Thermochromatium tepidum ATCC 43061: one gene and its partner. The main gene of each other region encodes a partner of the protein of the gene in region 2 in a complex. Links are inferred from orthologs where the notes say so. Each region holds a gene or a part of one and is shown on either strand. Other genes may lie near its edges. The genes, in order: prmC and prfA.

What was found.
Region 1: the proteins of prfA (region 2) and prmC are in contact, whole or in part, in a crystal structure (PDB 2B3T), measured with the Escherichia coli proteins. The link is inferred for Thermochromatium tepidum ATCC 43061 from one-to-one orthologs.

Annotation. Positions count from the first base shown.
Region 1 is NZ_CP039268.1:2,011,526-2,014,741, reverse strand. Bases 16-2,914 are described here. They hold prmC (peptide chain release factor N(5)-glutamine methyltransferase), read right to left. Parts: upstream 1,936-2,914; coding sequence 1,096-1,935; downstream 16-1,095. Other genes in these bases: E6P07_RS09225 (cryptochrome/photolyase family protein), read left to right, coding at 2,129-2,914; E6P07_RS09240 (lysophospholipid acyltransferase family protein), read left to right, coding at 333-1,115; E6P07_RS09245 (hypothetical protein), read right to left, coding at 16-249. Outside these bases: more of E6P07_RS09245, read right to left, coding at 1-15; more of E6P07_RS09225, read left to right, coding at 2,915-3,216. UniProt on the Escherichia coli protein: Methylates the class 1 translation termination release factors RF1/PrfA and RF2/PrfB on the glutamine residue of the universally conserved GGQ motif, i.e. on 'Gln-235' in RF1 and on 'Gln-252' in RF2.
Region 2 is NZ_CP039268.1:1,848,246-1,851,562, reverse strand. Bases 318-3,317 are described here. They hold prfA (peptide chain release factor 1), read right to left. Parts: upstream 2,358-3,317; coding sequence 1,278-2,357; downstream 318-1,277. Other genes in these bases: hemA (glutamyl-tRNA reductase), read right to left, coding at 2,354-3,317; E6P07_RS08370 (CDGSH iron-sulfur domain-containing protein), read left to right, coding at 565-1,215; E6P07_RS08375 (Crp/Fnr family transcriptional regulator), read left to right, coding at 318-377. Outside these bases: more of E6P07_RS08375, read left to right, coding at 1-317. UniProt on the Escherichia coli protein: Peptide chain release factor 1 directs the termination of translation in response to the peptide chain termination codons UAG and UAA.

The DNA of each region.
Region 1 (3,216 bases), 160 kb from region 2 along the record:
CAGACGATTGAACAGATTGGTGTCGAGGTGCAGACCCAGTTCGGTCAGCGCCTCTTCGATCTCGAGCAGGGTAGTCTTGAGGACGTCGTAACTGACGCGCAGCAGACAGGGTGAGACCGGCTCGGCACGCAGGATGCCGTCCACCTCGCTTAGGAATAGCGCCGCCGTTCGCGCTTGATGCGGATTCGGATGAATCCGATGAAACACGATCTCGCGATGCTTGATGCGCTCGTCGTCGTTGATATCCATAGATTCCTCATGCTAATACGGCATTCAAAATAATCAAGCGGTTTAAACTTTGCGCCTGGAAGTTCTCTATCCTCGGGGGCATGATGAAAGAAACCCATATCACGCCGGGCATCTGGCTGCGAAGCCTGTTGTTTTTCATCCTCTACAACCTGATGGGCATTGTGCACAGTTTGGTGAGTTTGGCGCTGGCGCCCTTTCAGACGCGCGAGCAGCGCCATCATTTCGTCAATCACTGGACGCGCGCGACCATGTGGCTATTGCGTCGGCTCAACGGCATCGAGGTCGAGGTCGAGGGACGCGAGCACCTGCCGCGCAATGAGCCTGTGGTGATCATGGCCAATCATCAGAGCGAGTGGGAGACCTTCTATCTCCATTTGTTGGTCTCCCCTCAGGCCACGGTCATCAAGCGCGAGCTCCTGTGGGTGCCGTTCTTCGGCTGGGGGTTGGCGCTGCTCGAACCCATCGCCATCGATCGGGGCAAGCCGGTCCAGGCCCTCAAGACGCTGTTGCGCGAGGGCAAGCGGCGACTCGATCAGGGGATGAGCGTGGTCATCTATCCGGAGGGGACGCGCCAGCCACCGGGCCAGGTCGGGCGTTTTAATGCCGGCGGTGCCCAGCTGGCGTGTCGGTCCGGACGGCGGGTGCTGCCTGTAGTCCATAATGCCGGCGACTGCTGGCCGGCGCGCTCGCTGTTGCGTAAGCCGGGGCGCATCCGGTTGATCATCGGGGAGCCGATGCGCTGTGACTCTGGTGTCGATGCGCTCAACGCCCGGGTCGAGCGCTGGATCCGGGAGAGGGCGGCCTTGATCATGGCGGATCAGAGACAGCCCGAGTCCGGGTACAGGCTCAGCGATAGCCCAGCGTGACACGCTCCAGTCCGGCCAGATCGCGGTGGGTCTCGATCGCCCGCAGTCCAGACTGGGCGAGGATCCGCCGGACCCGTTCGGCCTGATCGAAGCCGTGCTCGACGGCGAGCAGTCCGCCGGGGTGGAGACAGCGTCCGGCGTCGGCGGCGATGGCGCGGATGGCGTCCAGCCCATCGCCGCCTGGGGTGAGCGCTAAGCGCGGCTCGAAACGCAGGTCGCCCCGCCCGAGATGGGGATCCTGCTCGGCGATGTAGGGCGGGTTGCTGAGGATGGCGTCTAGGGTGTCGGACGCCAGGGCCCTTAGCCAGTCCATCTGCAGACAGCGGATCTGCTCCAGACCCAGGAGACGGAAATTGTCCCGGGCGACCGCCAGCGCCTGGGCCGAGCGGTCGGTGGCGATCAGCCGCCAGTCCGGTCGCTCGCTCGCCAGCGCAGCGGCGATGGCGCCGCTGCCGGTGCCGAGGTCTGCCACCTGCACCGGACGTTGGGCGGCGAGTCGATCGAGCGCGATCTCGATCAGGAGTTCGGTCTCTGGGCGAGGAATGAGGGTGTCTGGCGTGACCCTGAGCTCCAGGGTCCAGAATGTCTGGCGTCCGAGAATATAGGCGATCGGCTCGCCGGTGAGTCGGCGTGCGAGCAGGGCCGCGAAGCGTTCGGCGGCGGCAGGATCGAGTATGCGCTCGGGCCAGGCGAGTAGCGCGGTGCGTGTCCAGCCGGTCGCCGCGGTGAGCAACAATTCGGCCTCCAGTCGGGGGTTCGATTCCGGTAGGGTGGCAAGCACCGAGGCAGCCTGGCGCAGGATGTCGTCGGTTCGGCTCATCGCGGGGCACAAATAAAAAGGCTTAGAGGAATGCCTCTAAGCCTTGTTGGGTTTGGTAGCGGGGGCAGGATTTGAACCTACGACCTTCGGGTTATGAGCCCGACGAGCTGCCTGACTGCTCCACCCCGCAATAGAGGGCCTAATAGTAGCCATCCTTGCGAAAGGATGCAACTCTGATACGTGCATTTTTTGGATGACATCGATCAGCCCCCTGAAGCACACCCAAGCATCCGGGACTCACCCGACCATTCTCTGGTTCAGACGTGATCTGCGTCTGGATGACAATCCCGCGCTCGTTGCCGCGTTACGCGATGGGGGGGCGATCATTCCGGTCTATATCCATGCGCCTGAGGAAGAGGCCCCCTGGGAGCCGGGCGCCGCCAGCCGCTGGTGGCTGCACTGGAGTCTGGCGGCACTCGATGAGTCGCTGCGCAACTGCGGTAATCGGCTCTGGATCCTACGTGGACCGAGTCTCGAGGCGCTACGTCGTCTCGTCGCCGAGACCGGCGCGCGGGCGATCCATTGGAATCGTCTCTATGATCCGGCCACACGCGCGCGCGATGCAGAGATCAAGCAGAGGCTGCGCGCCGCCGGTCTGCACTGCGAGAGTCACAAGTCCAATCTGCTCTTTGAGCCCTGGGAGATCCTCAACGCGGGTGGTCAGCCCTATCGCGTCTTCCGTGCCTTCTGGCGCGCCTGGAGTCGCGCGCTGAACGGGAGGCCGCCTTATCCGGCCCCGGAGGTCATTCCAGGACTGCCCCAGGATCGGCCCGAGCCCGGCGAGAGGCCGAGGCTCGATGATCTGGATCTTCTGCCGCGCATCGACTGGGATCAGGGGCTACGCGCGACCTGGACGCCGGGGGAGTGCGCTGCATGGGTGCGCGCCCAGTCCTTCATCACCAGTCGCCTGGCCCAGTATGGCGAAAAGCGCGATCGCCCCGACCAGCCGGGTAGCTCGCGTCTGTCACCCCATCTGCATTTTGGCGAGATCAGCCCGCGCCGTCTGCTTGCTCTGATCGTCACGGCGTTCGGCGACCCGACCCGAGGCGCGGCCGAACCCTATGTCCGCGAGCTCGGCTGGCGCGAGTTCGCCCATCACCTGCTGTATCACTTTCCAGAGACGCCGACCGAACCCCTGGATCGTCGCTTCAGTGCCTTCCCCTGGGCCGAGGAGGATCTAGAGACGTCCTTGCGGGCCTGGCAGCAGGGCCGTACCGGCATCCCGCTGGTCGATGCCGGGATGCGCGAGCTGTGGCACACTGGTTGGATGCACAATCGCGT
Region 2 (3,317 bases):
GCGAGTCGGTCGCGACCTGCTTCGTGCTGCTCGGTGCGCTGAGTCAGCGTCTGCGCGCGCTCATCGGCGAGATCGACGACCTGACGCTGCACACCGCGACCAGTCGCGTCGCCCGCTATCTCGCCTCGCACCTGCCGCCGGGCGCGCGGTCGCTCGAACTCGACGTACGCAAAGCGGTGCTGGCCTCGCGGTTGTCGGTTCAACCCGAGACCTTTTCGCGCGTCATCAAGTCACTCACCGAGCAGGGTGTCATCCGGATGGAGGGGGCCCTGGTGCGTGTGCTCGATCCGCATGCACTGCTGGAGATCGCCGAATTGACCGACCTGCTCGACGCCGACGACGCCGGCTCGCTCGGCACCCGAGGGCAGCGCCCTTAGAATTTCGCTCAGGCATGAGGCAATCCTTGACCTGGTGTCCCTGATCTCAGGTAACACCCTGGCCGACGATCAGACCGCCCTCGTCGCTTGGATTCACTAAAGACTCCTACCATATCCGGACCTGGCGGCGGGTGAACCCCCTGGCCGACCTTCAACCATCAAGCGCTGAATCACGAGGGGATAGCCGATGAGCACTGAGCCAATCACCGTCTTCGAGGGCCGAGAGATCGATGTCAGCTGGGATAGCCGACTCTGTATCCATCTCGGCGAGTGCGGCAAGGCCGAGGGCGAGCTGTTCGTCGCCGGGCGCGAGCCCTGGTGCCAGCCCGACGCGGTGTCGCGCGCCGAGGTGCGCGAGGTGGTCGAGCGCTGTCCGACCGGCGCCCTGAGTTATCGCGACAAGATCGGCACACCCGAACCTGCCCCTGCCGAGAATCGCTGCCTGGTTGCCAACAATGGTCCGCTCTATCTCACGGGCGATCTGGAGATCGAGGGTGCGCCGGAAGATATGCCAGGCGTGCGCCGGCGGGTTGCGCTCTGTCGCTGCGGGGCCTCGAAGAACAAGCCGTTCTGCGACAACAGCCATGTCGAGGTGCGGTTTGAGGACGGCGGTGCTGTCGGCTCACGCGGCCCCGGACTGAGCGAGCGCGGCGGCCCGCTGAGGGTGCGGGTGATGCCAAACGGCCCGCTCAAGCTCGAGGGGAACCTGACCATCCTTGCCGGTTCTGGACGTCCGGCCTGGGAGGGGACGCAGACTGCGCTCTGTCGCTGCGGGGCGTCGAAGAACACACCCTTCTGTGACGGCAGCCATCGCACGCTGGGATTCAAGTCAGACTGAACGGGAGCAGCCGTGCCGTTCGACCGGCGCACGCCACGGCATCGAAATCGGCGCCGAGCCGCTCAGCCTGCCATCATGGCCGCGAGCTGCTCGGCGCGGTATTCAGCCAGCAGGGGCTCTATGACCTGATCGAGCTGTCCGCTCATCACCTCGTCGAGCTTGTAGAGCGTGAGGTTGATGCGATGATCGGTCAGCCGGTTCTGCGGGAAGTTGTAGGTGCGGATACGCTCGGAACGATCTCCGCTGCCGACCTGGAGCCGACGCGACTCGGATTGCTCGCTGGCCTGCGTCTCGCGCGCACTGGCGAGCAGCTTGGCATGCAGCAGGGCCATGGCCTTGGCGCGGTTTTTGTGTTGCGAGCGTTCTTCCTGACACTCGACCACGATGCCGGACGGCAGATGGGTGATCCGGATCGCCGAATCCGTCTTGTTGACATGTTGACCGCCGGCACCTGAGGAGCGATAGGTATCGATGCGCAGATCATTGGGGTTGATCGCGATGGCGTCGATCGCCTCGACCTCGGGCAGCACGGCGACGGTACAGGCTGAGGTGTGGATGCGACCTTGCGACTCGGTTTCGGGCACACGCTGGACGCGATGCGCGCCAGGCTCGAACTTCAGACGCGAATAGACGCCGTTGCCGCTGATCCGGATCACGACCTCTTTGTAGCCGCCCAGCTCACCCTCGCTGGCCGAGACCTGTTCGGTGCGCCAGCCGACGAGCTCCGCATAGCGCATGTACATGCGCATCAGGTCGCCGGCGAACAGCGCCGCCTCGGCCCCGCCGGTTCCGGCACGGATCTCGAGAAAGACATTGCAGTGATCATTGGGATCCGGCGGGATCAGGAGTGTCTGCAACTCGGGTTCGAGCGCGTCCAGGCGTTTGCGCGCAGCCTCGATCTCATCCTGGGCGAGCCCGGCCATCTCAGGATCGGTCAGCAACTCCTCGGCGGCGGCCAGTTCACGCTCGGCGTCGCGATAGCGCTGGTAGCATGCCATCAGCGGTTGAATCTGGGCGTACTCGCGACTGAGATCGCGAAAGCGCCCCTGGTCGGACTGGATTTCAGGCTCGGCCAGGAGCGCCATGACTTCGCCGAAGCGCTCGGCGACGCGCTCCAGCTTGGCGCGAATCGAAGGGGTCATGCCTTAGACTGTGTCCGATCGGGTGTCAGCTGGAACAGTTCGTTGGCCGCCTCCAGGAGGACCGCGTCGCCATCGCGCGCGGCCTGACGCAGACGCGAACTTGGGGCGTGCAGCAGCTTGTTGGTGAGCGTGTGGGCGAGGAAGTTGAGCACCTCGAGCGGCGGTTTGCCGGCTTCCAGTTGGCGACGCGCACGGGCCAGGACCTCGTCGCGCAGCTCCTCGGAACGCTGACGGTAGTCCTGGATCAGGCCGGCGGCATCCAGCGAGCGCAGCCAGGCCATGAACTCGCCGGCGTGGAAGTCGATGATCTCCTCGGCCTGCGCGGCGGCGGCCTGACGCGAGCGCAGACTTTCGTCGATGACACCCTTCAGATCGTCGACCGTATAGAGATAGACGTCGGCGAGTTCCCCGACCTCGGGCTCGATGTCGCGCGGCACCGCGATATCGACCATGAAGATTGGTCGATGCTTGCGCTTTTTGAGCGCGCGCTCGACCGTGCCCTTGCCGAGTACCGGCAGTGGGCTGGCGGTGGAGGCGATGACGATGTCGGCCTCGGACAGATGGTTGGCGATCTCGGTCAGCGAGATGGCGAAGCCCTCGAACTGGGCCGCGAGATCGTGGGCGCGCTCGACGGTGCGGTTGGCAACGATGATGCGCCCGATGCCATTGTGGTGTAGATGGCGCGCGGCTAGCTCGATGGTCTCGCCGGCGCCGATCAGGAGCGCGGTCTGCTTGGAGAGGTCCGAGAAGATCTGGCGCGCCAGGCTGACGGCAGCGAAGGCCACCGACACTGGGTTGGAACCGATCGCGGTCTCGGTGCGCACCGTCTTGGCGACCGAAAAGGTATGCTGGAACAGCCGGCCCAGCAGTTTGCCGGTGGCCGAGCAGTTACAGGCGGTCTGATAGGCGGTCTTGACCTGGCCGAGGATCTGTGGCTCACCGAGCACCAGCGAGTCCAGC